Regions from separate parts of the Enterobacter sp. SA187 genome, predicted to be linked through region 1. Evidence: riboswitches for the same ligand, from Rfam matches in the RefSeq annotation. Region 1 holds a riboswitch; the other holds the start of a gene.
What was found. A riboswitch is a leader RNA that binds a small molecule or an ion and turns the genes downstream of it on or off. The one in region 1 is predicted to bind thiamine pyrophosphate.

Region 1 (6,969 bases):
TTCTTCGTTATTATTTACAGCTGCGCCTGGGTGTCCTGCGGATAAATAGTTTCCATGGAGTCATGGGTGAGTTCAGGATCGTTAAGATCTAAATCGTTGGCATAAGTGAAGACGATTACGGTTCTGCGGGACGCGCTGGTTAACGGGGAGATACGGTGTAACGCATCTCTGGCGCGCAGCAGATAACATTGTCCCTGGGAGACATGGCGGCTACGGATGGTGTTTTCCGTCAGCACATCTTTAATCCATTCCCGGGTGGCGGTTTTTTTCCAGGGGACACGGGGAATAAACTCCACGCGCGCACCGGCGAAAACGTCCGGCTCGTCGATCACCCACACCAGCGCGTAGGAGTAGTCATCCCAGTGCCAGCCGTGGGTATCGCCGGTTTTGTTTTGTGAATTAATAATGAATTCTTCCGGGGCGTAAGGCACCCGATAAAGCGTTTCGCCGGTAATGCGGCTGAAAAAATTGAGAATGCTTGGGCTGTCAAAAAACGCGGGAATATATTCCCCCTGTTCGCGGATGACATTCCGTCCAACACTGTCGTAAGCACGCGGCGTATTACCGCTCTGGGCAATTATCACTTCACGCCGTAATGCTTCTTCGCTCAACAGGCGGCGCGCTTCCGTTTCCATCCCTTCACGAACGTCATGCGGCAGCAAATCATCTATCACCACCATCAGATCTTCCTGGTAATCGCTTTTAAGGTAATTCACCAGCGATACCGGAAACTGACGTATATGATTTTCAATTTTTTCTTCGATACTCACGGTTCTCTCCTGCCCAAAAGTTAATGCGTCTGTAGTCGAACTTCATTTTGCATGGCAGGCAGAATATCTCTTGTATGAGATTTCAGGATTTGATTAAAAAATGAGCTAACCGGATGCGGAACGCTTAGTCAGGTAAGTAAATATTGAATTTAAGTGTTTGATAAACCTCTACATTAATCATGCTGGCGTGTAAGAGAGGGTGACAAAGTGAGAAATTTTCACTTCGGATTAAGTAAGTTTAATCGGCGGGGCGCGAGGATAAGTAAAACTTTTGCGGCAAGCTGTCACTGCCGCCCGTTGTGCAGAATGGACGGCAGTGACGTTAATTATTTATTCCGGATATTCTTAGTTTCCTCGCTTTTACTTTTCTTGTTTTGTGCCTTTGTTTTATTTATGTCACATGTACCATTAGCTTCAGTAACTTGTGTGCAGCCTGATTTTTCAAGTTGCTTACGAAAGCTGGCATTTATGGCAAAGGCATTAGAAGTGACTAATCCAGTTATGATTGCTATCATCATTAACTTTTTCATTATTGCTGTCGCTTATTTTATAAATATCACATGAGTCGGTAAATATTTTTATATACTCCATGCCGCCTGTGAAACCAATGACAAAACAGGACAGATAGAGCAGGGCGCTACATAAAATGTATTTGAGCATTTTTTATATTGAGCAGGCTGATTATTATGAATCAACCCGGTAATTTGCTGTATTCTTATCAAATACAGACTAAGGTTATTAATGAAAATGCGAATGGCCGCCGAAGCCTTCTGATCGGCTATTATCATGACCATAGCCATGTCCGCCAAAGGCATGGGAATGGGCATTATCTGCACCGCGACCATTAGACTCGCCTTTCCGTGCGCCATTGTTACCGTGATTAGCCCCGTTATATTGGGTGCGAACCAGTACCGGCATATGTGGCACGCTAATTTGCGCCTGAGGATCGACCTTAGCAATAGCGCCCGCCGTTGTGGTGAAGGTTTTGCCTTCGACAGTGACGTTAACCTGTGTATCTGGTTTCAGGCTGTTAACGCTGACATTAATGCTGTCAACCTGCTCAGGTGTGGCGACTGCAGGAGACTGCATAATACCTTTCACCATGGCGGGAGCGGTCACAGAAGGTTGATAAGTGCCCGGTCGGCGAGAAGCACCGCTATAGCTGATTGCCTGCTTGGGTACAGAATAGGTGGCTACAGGCGTTAGCGTGCCCGGCGCCTGTAAATTGGCAACAGGCACTTTTTGATAACGCTGTGCCGGAATAGCGCCAGGCACGCGCTGTGGCGTGAGCTGTGTGGGCACAGCGTTGGTAAGTTGCGGTGTTTTCTGCGCAATGGCTGCAGGCGTAAGATTCAGCACAGGCGTACGTTGTTCAACCGCTTTCGGAGTCAGCTGCAAACCGGGCACGCGCTGCGGCGTTGCCTGCGGAACGCCATCTGTTTTCACAGAGGGTATGGCGTCCGGAATATGATTATTGCGATCGTCTGCCGTTGGCGCGAAGGTGCCGGGGCGGGTTGAGTATCCGGAGTACGCGTTAAAACCATAGCTGGCTGCGGTTGGTGTGGCTTGCGTCGTGCTCCCCATGTGCGAGTTATCCATTGAACCATTTTCAGCTTGCTTAACGGCGTTGTACGCATCATGTACACGGCTCGCTGTCGCATCATTATGGTTATTGGCTTGATCCTGCATGGCGCTGGAAAGGCGATCGTTCATAATGGAAACGCTTTCATTTGCCGCTGTATTAAAGGCAGTAGCCGCTAAGACGACCGCGGCGAGAGTAGAGATTTTCATATTGATTGACTTCGTGAATAGTAAATTTTGTGTCTATAAAAGAGACGCATTAGTTCAGCGCCGTTACTATCCTCCTGTCAAGATTTGTAAATGTTGATCCAGATCACACTAAGCACGAATACCTAAAAGAGGTTAAAAGCCGGGCGGCAGAAACTTTATGAAATTCCTTGTGCCCGATAACAGCCCGCGGCTACACTAAATTCTGTTGCAGTGTTAACTGTAAATAATTGATTTTGATTCAAATGACTCGGGGTGCCCTTCTGCGTGAAGGCTGAGAAATACCCGTACCACCTGATCTGGATAATGCCAGCGTAGGGAAGTCAGATGCCTCTGCCGGCGTCCCTTCTTCGCAGTCTGGCAGGAGCAAAAAATGCAACCTGACCTGCTAAATCCGGCGGATATCGCCACTCTGTTACAACACTTCCGCCGCCATTCCCCCCTTGTTCACTGTATGACTAACGACGTGGTGCAGAGCTTTACCGCTAACGTTTTGCTGGCGCTCGGCGCGTCCCCGGCGATGGTAATCGAGCCGGAAGAGGCCGTGCAGTTCAGCGCTATCGCCGATGCGCTGCTGGTTAACGTCGGCACCCTGACGGCGGATCGCGCCGAAGCCATGCGTGTCGCCATTAACAGCGCCCGCGAGGCGGGAAAACCCTGGACGCTCGATCCCGTGGCGGTTGGCGGCCTGACGTTCCGCACCGATTTTTGCCGGGAACTGCTGAACCTGCGCCCGGCGGCTATTCGCGGCAACGCCTCGGAGATCCTCGCGCTGGCGGGCATGCAGGCGGGCGGTCGCGGCGTTGACACCACAGATACCATCCGTGCGGCGTTGCCTGCCGCCGTGGCGCTGGCGCGGCAGAGCGGGGCGGTGGTGGCGGTGAGCGGGGAGGTGGATCACATCACCGACGGCGAGCGTGTGCTCGCGGTGCCGGGGGGCGATCCCTTGATGACGCGGGTGGTCGGCACCGGTTGCGCGCTCTCGGCGGTGGTGGCCGCCAGCTGTGCGCTGCCGGGGGATCGCCTGACTAACGTGGCGGCGGCCTGCGGCATTATGGCGCAGGCGGGCAGCCGTGCCGTCGCTGCCAGTCAGGGGCCGGGTTCGTTTATCCCGGCGTTTCTCGATGCGCTGTATCGTCTGGACGGGGAGGCGCTGGCATGAAACGTATTAATGCGCTGACCATTGCAGGTACCGATCCCAGTGGCGGCGCGGGTATCCAGGCAGATCTGAAAACCTTCTCGGCGCTGGGCGCCTATGGCTGTTCAGTCATTACCGCGCTGGTGGCGCAGAATACCCGCGGCGTGCAGTCGGTGTACCGCATCGAACCGGAGTTTGTCGCAGCACAGCTGGACTCGGTGTTCAGCGATGTGCGTATCGACACCACCAAAATCGGCATGCTCGCCGAAACCGACATTGTGGAAGCCGTGGCGGAGCGGCTGCGGCGTTATCAGGTGCAGAATGTGGTGCTGGATACGGTGATGCTCGCCAAAAGCGGCGATGCGCTGCTCTCCCCCGGTGCCGTTGACGCCCTGCGTCGGCATCTGTTGCCGCAGGTCTCGCTGATCACGCCCAACCTGCCGGAAGCCGCCGCGCTGCTGGCCGCGCCTCACGCCCGCAACGAGCAGGAGATGCACGAGCAGGGCCGCGCGTTGCTGGCGCTCGGCTGTGAAGCGGTGCTGATGAAAGGCGGTCATCTGGAGGATGCCGAAAGCCCGGACTGGCTGTTTACCCGCGACGGGGCGACGCGTTTTACCGCACCGCGTATTCACACTAAAAATACTCATGGCACCGGCTGTACCCTGTCGGCGGCGCTGGCGGCGCTGCGCCCGCGCTGTACAGACTGGGCGACCACGGTGGAGCATGCCAAAGGCTGGCTCAGCGCCGCGCTGGCGCAGGCCGACACGCTGGAAGTGGGGGAGGGGATCGGGCCGGTGCATCATTTCCATGAGTGGTGGTAGTATAACCACCGGACTTTTTTGCCAGGATACCCGAAATGGAACAAGCGCATATCCAGTTAATCGAACAGCTGAAAGAGCGGATTGCCGCCGCGGACAACATGCCGCTGTATCTGAAGTTTGCCGGGACGGTGAAAGACGCCGTGCGGAGCGGGCTGCTGGCCCACGGCAATATTCTGCCGGGCGAGCGTGATTTCAGCGGGTTAACGGGGATTTCGCGCATTACCGTGCGCAAGGCGATGCAGATGCTGGAGGATGAAGGCGTGGTCACGCGTTCACGTGGCTACGGCACGCAAATCAACAACATCTTCGAATATTCACTGAAAGAGGCGCGGGGATTTTCCCAGCAGGTGGTGCTGCGCGGTAAGAAGCCGGATACCCTGTGGGTGAACAAACGCATTGTTCCCTGCCCGGCGGAGGTGGCGGAAAAACTCGCCATCGACACCGATTCCGACGTGTTTCTGCTTAAGCGCATTCGCTATGTGGATGAGGACGCCGTGTCCATTGAGGAATCCTGGGTGCCCGCGCCGCTCATCAAGGATGTGGATGCCATTGGCGTTTCGCTGTATGACTATTTCCGCAGCCAGCGTCTCTATCCCCAGCGCACAAAATCGCGGGTCAGCGCCCGGATGCCGGACGCTGAATTTCAGACGCATATTCAGCTGGAAAACATGGTGCCGGTTCTGGTGATAAGCCAGGTGGCGCTTGATCAACAAAACCGGCCCATTGAGTACAGCATCAGTACCTGTCGCAGCGATTTATACGTCTTTGTATGCGAGGAGTAATTCCTCGCGCGTCGGCGCACAGTCGCCGCCGCGCTTGCTGACCACTATCGCCGCAATGGCGTTGCCAAGGCAGACTGAATCCGCCAGCGACAGGCCGGAGGATAACCCCGCCAGCACGCCGCCCGCATGGCTGTCCCCTGCGCCTATGGTGTCAACCATGGTGGCCGGGAAGGGCGGTACGAAGCCCTGCTCATCGCCATCATAGTACCAGGCCCCGTCGCGATCGTGACGAATAATCAGCGGCGCGCCGTACGCTTTCTGCCACGCCGGGCCTAAAAGTTCCGGCTCCACGTCCAGCAGCTGCGCGGCGATCTCTGATTCGCGGCGGTTTAAGGTGACGATCGGTTTCAGCGCCAGGATACGCGCCAGCAACGCCGGATCAATGTCTTCAATACGCGGACCGAAATCGATATAGGGCGTCACGTCGTGCAGCGTTTCCAGCCAGTTGACCAGCACTTCGCCGCAGGCGGCGGAGAGCTGATAACCCGACAGTGAAATCAGGCTGCCCGGCGGCACGGTAAGCGGATCCAGCCATGCCTTCGCCCAGCGGGTTTCGACGCCGGAAAAGGTCATAAAGGTGCGCTCGCCGTCCGGCTCCACCAGCGCCAGACACCAGCCGTTATCCCCTTCATCCACGTTCAGCACGCTTTCAATGCCGTGGGAATTGAGCGCGTTGCTGACCATGTCTGCCCAGATGCCGTGTCCTACCGGCAGCACGTTTTGCGCGCGCATGCCCAGACGATGCAGGGCGACAGCAATATTCAGCGCGCAGCCGCCGATATTGACGCTTTGCTGTTTCAGTTCAATGTCGCAGCCGCGAAATGGCAGCGCATAGGCGCTGGCGATAACGTCGATCACCGCGCCCCCTAACACCGTCACCGGACGCCGGGTTTCAAGCCGGTGCAGAAGGCTGACGAGATAGCCTGGTTTCATGCTTCCTCCCGCTCCTGACGATAAGCCAGGAGCTTTTCACTGTAATGCGAAAAATCGAGCTGATTGACGTCATCCAGTTGCTGCTTAAAGGCGGCATTGATGGCGGAAACTCCGTGCAGCGCGCCGCAGATGGCGGTAGCCATGGCACCGATGGTATCCGTATCGCCCCCCAGATTCGCGCACAGGATCGCACAGCGGTTCGGGTCAGTTTGCGCCAGCTCCACCATCGCAATGGCGGCAGGCACCGATTCAATAGTGCTGGTGCCGGTGCCGACCAGCTGATAAATCTGCTCGCTGGCAGACTCCACGCCGGACGCATTGCGCACCACATTTAACGCCAGTTCGAGGCGTGCCGCCAGCGATGCGCTAAAGGTGGTGACGCGTTTTTCCTGCGCATGGCGGGCCACGGCGGGCAGAGCATCGGCAATATCCTGCCATCGATCGCCGTCAATTGCGCGGGAAATCGCCCAGGCAATCACCACCGCCCCGGCAATCGCCAGATCGGACTTGTGGGTCGGGCTGGAGGCCAGCGCCACCTGATCGATAAACTGATCGAGGGAGTGCGTCGGCAACAGGCAGCCCAGCGGGGAGGCGCGCATCGCCGCCCCGTTGGTCACGCCATTGTTCTCCAGCTCGCTCACCGGGCGCCCCTCGCGGATCGCCCGCAGGGCGATTTTTGAGGTGGGGCCAAGCACGTTTTTATTAAAGGCATCAAAATCTTCGGCCCAGTGCAGGAT
Region 2 (6,969 bases), 1.9 Mb from region 1:
CGGTTAACAGCTTGATGGCTTCCAGCGCCTGCAGGCTGCCCATCACGCCCACCACCGGCCCGATGACGCCAGCAGTGCGGCAGTTGCGTTCAGGCTCAACGTCATCCGGCCACAGGCAGCGATAGCAGCCCTGCGTCCAGGGCGGCGTCAGCACCATCAACTGCCCGCCAAAGCCCACCGCGCTTGCGCTGACGAGCGGCGTATTGTTCGCCACGCAGGCGGCATTAATCGCCTGACGGGTGGTCATGTTATCACTACAATCCAGCACCACATCGGCACGGGCCACTTCCTGATGCAGCGCATCGCCCGCTAAACGCTGATTCAGGGCGATCAGTTCAGTGTCCGGATTGAGCTGCTGTAAGCGCTGCGCCGCGGCCTGTGATTTTGGGCGATTAATATCCTCTGTGGTGAAGAGGATCTGCCGTTGCAGATTACTGAGGTGCACCGCGTCGTCATCGGCGAGCGCCAGCGTTCCCACGCCTGCCGCCGCCAGATACAGCGCCGCCGGAGAGCCGAGCCCGCCAAGCCCGACAATCAGCACCCGGCTGGCAAGCAATTTTTGCTGCCCGTCAATGGCGATGTCTTCCAGCAGGATCTGGCGGCTGTAGCGCATGAAATCATTGTCATTCATCGCCCACCCCCGCCAGATCCAGCAACTGCCGGGTTGCCGCCTGCCAGTCATCGGCAGCGGTGATGGCGCTGACCACCGCGATGCTGCCCACGCCGGTCGCCAGTACCGCAGGCGCGCGTTCAGTGCTGATACCGCCGATGGCGACCGTCGGATAATCTTTCAGCCGGGCGATATGCTGCGCCAGCTGTGCCAGCCCCTGCGGGGCAGAAGGCATCTGTTTGGTTTGCGTCGGGAAGACATGGCCGAGGGCGATATAGGACGGTTTTGCCGCCAGCGCGACGTCGATTTCCATATCGTCATGGGTCGATACGCCAAGGCGTAAACCTGCCGCGCGGATCGCCGCCAAATCGGTGTCCTGTAAATCCTCCTGCCCAAGGTGCACGCCGTAAGCGCCATGTTTGATCGCCAGCCGCCAGTAATCGTTAATGAACAGCCGCGCCTGATAGCGGCGGCCAAGGGCGATAGCGGCGATAACATCGGCTTCCACCTCCTCATCGCGCTTATCCTTGATGCGCAGTTGCAGAGTGCGCACCCCGGCGCCGAGCAGACGCTCGATCCAGGTCACGCTGTCCACCACGGGATAAAGTCCGAGCCGGAAGGGTACCGGCGGAAAATCAGGCTGGTACATTACGCCTCCTCCTGCCGGAGATAGATTTCGCCGCCCCGGGCGCGGAAGTCGTTCGATTTATCTGCCATGCCGGCGTCAACCGCCTGCTTTGCCGCAAAGTCGCGCACTTCCTGGCTGATCTTCATCGAGCAGAATTTCGGGCCGCACATCGAACAGAAGTGCGCCACTTTGCCGGACTCCTGCGGCAGCGTCTCATCGTGATAAGCGCGGGCGGTGAAGGGATCGAGCGCGAGGTTAAACTGATCTTCCCAGCGGAATTCAAAGCGCGCTTTGGACATGGCGTTATCGCGGATCTGCGCCCCAGGATGGCCTTTGGCTAAATCGGCGGCGTGAGCGGCGATCTTATAGGTGATTAATCCCTGTTTGACGTCCTCTTTGTTCGGCAGGCCGAGGTGCTCTTTTGGCGTTACGTAACAGAGCATCGCGCAGCCAAACCAGCCGATCATCGCCGCGCCAATGCCGGAGGTGAAATGGTCGTAGCCCGGCGCAATATCGGTGGTCAGCGGGCCGAGGGTGTAGAAAGGCGCTTCGTGGCAGTGCTCCAGCTGTTCGGTCATATTGCGGCGGATCATATGCATCGGCACATGGCCGGGGCCTTCAATCATCACCTGCACGTCGTACTCCCAGGCGATTTTCGTCAGCTCGCCAAGGGTGTGCAGTTCCGCAAACTGCGCTTCGTCGTTAGCGTCCTGAATGGAGCCGGGACGCAGGCCGTCCCCCAGCGACAGGGAGACGTCATAGGCCGCGCAGATTTCGCAGATGTCGCGGAAACGTTCGTAAAGGAAATTTTCCTGATGATGGGACAGGCACCATTTCGCCATGATCGAGCCGCCACGGGAAACGATACCCGTCAGACGTTTTGCCGTCATCGGCACATAACGCAGCAGCACACCGGCGTGAATAGTGAAGTAATCGACGCCCTGTTCCGCCTGCTCCAGCAGCGTTTCGCGGAATACTTCCCAGCTTAAGTTTTCCGCAATGCCGTTGACCTTCTCCAGCGCTTGATAAACCGGCACCGTGCCGATGGGGACCGGGCTGTTGCGCAGGATCCATTCGCGGGTTTCATGAATATTACGGCCGGTGGAGAGATCCATCACGGTGTCAGCCCCCCAACGCGTGGCCCACACCAGCTTTTCCACTTCCTCTTCGATGGAGGAGCTGACCGCCGAATTACCAATATTGGCGTTTACTTTTACCAGGAAGTTGCGGCCAATGATCATCGGCTCGGATTCGGGGTGGTTGATGTTGGCGGGAATAATGGCGCGCCCGGCGGCCACTTCATCACGTACAAATTCAGGGGTGATGTTTTCCGGCAGGCGCGCGCCAAAGCCTTCGCCAGTATGCTGCTGGCGCAGGACATCAGCGCGAATGCGCTCGCGGCCCATGTTTTCACGGATGGCGATAAATTCCATCTCCGGCGTGACAATCCCCTGGCGGGCATAGTGCAACTGGGTCACGCACTGGCCTGCCGTCGCGCCACGCGCTGCAATCCACGGGCTTCGCAGCCTGGTCAGCCCCTGCCGGACGTTAATAGTAATGGCGGGATCGCCGTACGGACCGGAGGTGTCATACACCGGGATCGCTTCGTTTTCTTCAAAACGTGGCGCGTCTTTAGTGCCGCCGACTGGCGTCGGGCTGAGCTGAATTTCACGCATGGGCACGCGAATGTCCGGCTGTGAACCCTGAATATAGATGCGTCGGGAGCCGGGGAAGACAGTACCTTCCAGAGTATCGATAAAGCGCTGGGCGTGTTCGCGTTGCTGGCGACGTGTTGGTTTAGTGGCAGACATAGCTCATTCCATAAAAGTAAGGACGTGGCTTGTCAGAATGACGGATGAAGCAAGAGGGCGATCGCCGGATGCAGCGATGCCATGCAGATGAACTCTTGTTCCCTTCGCAGGTACTAACCTGATCAGGTTCCGCGGATCCCGAATTAACGGTCTCAGCCGGTACTGTCGTACGCGGCACTCCGACAAGAAATAATTTCCCGTTATACGGGAAAGCTAAAATAAATTACGTGTTACTGCCGCAGAACTCAAGCAGGACGAGCCATATCTCTCTCGTTATTGGTTACTGCCTCGTCGTTGGCGCTTTCAGAAAGGTTGAAGTCGAACGCCAGAACGATCAATTGATCTTCAAGGGTAAAGCGTTGCGCCAGCGCTTCGCCAATGCCGGACAGCGCATGCTGGAATTCAATGCAGTTGCTGTCATCAATGGCATTTTCCAGGCTGGAATCATAATAATTCATGATCTGCTGCGTGTTCGCTTCCAGCAGAGGATAGATCTGCGTGGCGGCGAAAAGTGGGCTGGTCCCTTCCATTTCGCTGATAATGCGTTCATAAATACTAAAATGACCAGCGGAAAGATAATCGACCAGGCTATGGCAAAAATCATCCAGCGCTTTTTCATCGAGTTCTGTAAAGGATTCTCTGCCAGGTTTAATGCCGACCAGATCGTAATAAGCAACAAGCAGATGCTTACGGACATGTAACCAATGGTCGACAAGTTTATTACTTCCTCCCACTCGCTCTGTCAGGCTTTGTAGCTGGTTTAGCATGATCAACTCCGTAATATTAAGATTAAAAAATACTTACCCAAAATTTGTAAAAATGATGTTACCAACATGCCAGTGTCGCTAAGGTAGTGCAACAGATTATGGAACGTGTCATCGAATTAACCGATCAGGGCTGGTGGATTGTCAGCCATGAACAAAAATTATGGCTGCCCGCTGGAGAATTACCACATGGCGAGGCAGGAAATTTTGATCTTGTGGGTCAGCGCGGTTTAACCATCGGCGAATGGCAGGGCGAGCCGGTGTGGCTGGTGCGTCAGAATCGTCGTCAGGATATGTCATCCGTGCGGCAATTAATGGATCAGGATGTCGGGCTGTTCCAGCTCGCCGGGCGCGGCGTGCAACTGGCGGAGTTTTACCGCTCGCACCAGTTTTGCGGTTACTGCGGGCACACCATGCACACCAGTAAAAGCGAGTGGGCGATGCTGTGCGGCAACTGTCGTGAACGTTATTACCCGCAAATCGCGCCGTGCATCATTGTCGCCATCCGCCGGGAAGACAAAATCCTGCTGGCCCAGCACACGCGCCACCGTAACGGCATCTATACCGTTTTGGCCGGGTTTGTCGAAGTGGGCGAAACGCTGGAGCAGGCGGTGGCCCGCGAAGTCATGGAAGAGAGCGCCATCCGCGTGAAAAATCTGCGCTACGTTACCTCGCAACCCTGGCCGTTCCCGCAATCGCTGATGACCGCCTTTATGGCCGAGTATGACAGCGGTGAAATCAACATCGACCCTAACGAACTGCTGGATGCAGGCTGGTATCGCTATGATGCGCTGCCGTTGTTACCGCCGCCAGGCACAGTCGCGCGCCGTTTGATCGAGGACACCGTGGCTTTGTGTCGGGCAGAGTATGAGTGACATGTTACAATGACGGTCTGACGCATTGAGGAACTGCAAAATGACCGAACTGAAAAACGATCGTTACCTGCGCGCGCTCCAGCGCCTGCCGGTGGATGTCACCCCGGTATGGATGATGAGACAGGCTGGCCGCTACTTGCCGGAGTACAAAGCCACCCGCGCGCAAGCCGGTGACTTTATGTCGCTGTGTAAAAATGCGGAGCTGGCGTGCGAAGTCACCCTGCAACCGCTGCGCCGTTTCCCGCTTGATGCGGCGATCCTTTTTTCGGACATTCTGACCATCCCCGATGCGATGGGTCTGGGCCTCTACTTTGAAGCCGGCGAAGGCCCGCGTTTTACCTCGCCCATCACCTGTAAAGCCGACGTCGAAAAACTGCCGGTGCCGGATCCGGAAGATGAACTGGGTTACGTGATGAACGCGGTGCGCACCATCCGCCGCGAACTGAAAGGCGAAGTGCCGCTGATTGGCTTCTCCGGCAGCCCGTGGACGCTGGCGACCTACATGGTGGAAGGCGGCAGCAGCAAAGCCTTTACGCTGATCAAAAAAATGATGTACGCCGAGCCGCTGACCTTGCATGCGCTGCTCGATAAGCTGGCGAAAAGCGTCACGCTCTATCTCAACGCGCAGATCCGCGCGGGCGCGCAGTCGGTGATGATTTTCGATACCTGGGGCGGCGTGCTGACCGGGCGCGATTATCAGCAATTCTCTCTCTATTACATGCATAAAATTGTCGATGGCCTGCTGCGTGAAAACGAAGGCCGCCGCGTGCCGGTAACGCTCTTTACCAAAGGCGGCGGTCAGTGGCTGGAAGCGATGGCGGAAACCGGCTGCGATGCGCTGGGTCTCGACTGGACTATCGATATTGCCGATGCGCGTCGTCGCGTCGGTCATAAAGTCGCGTTGCAGGGCAACATGGACCCGTCCATGCTTTATGCACAGCCTGCACGCATTGAAGAGGAAGTGGCGACTATCCTGGCTGGCTTTGGTCAGGGGGAAGGCCACGTGTTTAACCTCGGTCACGGTATCCATCAGGATGTTCCTCCGGAGCATGCAGGTGCTTTTGTGGAGGCGGTACACCGTCTTTCACAGCCCTATCATCAATAAGGAGCAGGTATGGATCTGGCGTCATTACGCGCACAACAACTGGAACTGGCTTCCTCGGTATGCCGGGAAGATCGTTTTATTACCGATCCGCCGAGACTGATCGGCGGGGCAGATGTGGGATTTGAGCAGGGCGGAGAAGTAACACGCGCGGCGATGGTACTGCTGACGTATCCGGAACTTGAACTGGTTGAATATCAGATCGCGCGTATCGCCACTACCATGCCCTATATTCCTGGTTTCCTCTCGTTTCGTGAATATCCTGCGCTGCTGGCGGCGTGGGATATGCTGTCGCAAAAACCCGATCTGCTGTTCGTCGACGGGCATGGCATTTCGCATCCACGTCGTCTGGGCGTGGCCAGTCATTTTGGTCTGCTGGTGGATGTGCCGACCATCGGCGTGGCGAAAAAACGCCTGTGCGGTAAGTTTGAGCCGCTGTCTGACGAGCCAGGCGCGCTGGCGCCGCTGCGTGATAAGGGTGAGGATCTGGCGTGGGTATGGCGCAGCAAAGCGCGCTGTAACCCGCTGTTTATCGCCACCGGCCATCGGGTCAGTCAGGACACTGCGCTGGCCTGGGTGCAGCGCTGTACCAAAGGCTACCGTTTACCGGAGCCGACGCGCTGGGCGGATGCCGTTGCCTCGCGTCGTCCGGCCTTTGTGCGCTGGCAGGAAATTCACCCCTGATTCAGGTACACTGCGGCTAATTTCCGATATTGAGAATTCATCATGTTACAAAACCCGATTCACCTGCGGCTGGAGAAGCTGGAAAGCTGGCAGCACGTCACTTTCATGGCCTGCCTTTGCGAGCGCATGTACCCGAACTACGCCATGTTCTGCCAGCAAACCGGCTTTGGCGATGCACAACTCTATCGCCGTATGGTCGATCTCGTCTGGGAAACGCTGACCGTTAAAGACGCGAAGATCAATTTCGACAGCCAGCTGGAAAAGCTGGAGGAAGCGATCCCGTCGGCGGACGATTACGATATGTATGGCGTTTATCCGGCTATCGATGCCTGTGTGGCATTGAGTGAAATGCTGCATTCGCTGTTAAGCGGCGATACGCTGGAGCATGCTATTGAAGTCAGCAAAACCTCCATCACCACGGTAGCGATGCTGGAAATGACCCAGGCAGGTCGGGAAATGACCGATGAAGAGCTAAAACTTAACCCGGCTGTCGAG

Region 2: it holds a riboswitch for thiamine pyrophosphate, as region 1 does, so the genes downstream of both, thiC (phosphomethylpyrimidine synthase ThiC) here and thiM (hydroxyethylthiazole kinase) in region 1, are expected to answer to the same signal.

What each region holds. Positions count from the first base shown of each region.
Region 1 is NZ_CP019113.1:3,954,483-3,961,451, reverse strand. Features, by position in the region: gene BMF08_RS19075 (HalD/BesD family halogenase) at 15-770, opposite strand; partial or broken gene BMF08_RS21205 (hypothetical protein) at 1,142-1,300, opposite strand; gene BMF08_RS19065 (hypothetical protein) at 1,509-2,561, opposite strand; TPP riboswitch at 2,800-2,896, shown strand; gene thiM (hydroxyethylthiazole kinase) at 2,932-3,720, shown strand; gene thiD (bifunctional hydroxymethylpyrimidine kinase/phosphomethylpyrimidine kinase) at 3,717-4,517, shown strand; gene BMF08_RS19050 (GntR family transcriptional regulator) at 4,553-5,299, shown strand; gene BMF08_RS19045 (PfkB family carbohydrate kinase) at 5,273-6,232, opposite strand; gene BMF08_RS19040 (ADP-ribosylglycohydrolase family protein) at 6,229-6,969, opposite strand, start outside.
Region 2 is NZ_CP019113.1:1,443,014-1,449,982, forward strand. Features, by position in the region: gene thiF (thiazole biosynthesis adenylyltransferase ThiF) at 1-631, opposite strand, end outside; gene thiE (thiamine phosphate synthase) at 624-1,259, opposite strand; gene thiC (phosphomethylpyrimidine synthase ThiC) at 1,259-3,049, opposite strand; TPP riboswitch at 3,132-3,241, opposite strand; gene BMF08_RS06965 (Rsd/AlgQ family anti-sigma factor) at 3,295-3,816, opposite strand; gene nudC (NAD(+) diphosphatase) at 3,915-4,688, shown strand; gene hemE (uroporphyrinogen decarboxylase) at 4,729-5,793, shown strand; gene nfi (deoxyribonuclease V) at 5,803-6,474, shown strand; gene BMF08_RS06985 (YjaG family protein) at 6,517-6,969, shown strand, end outside.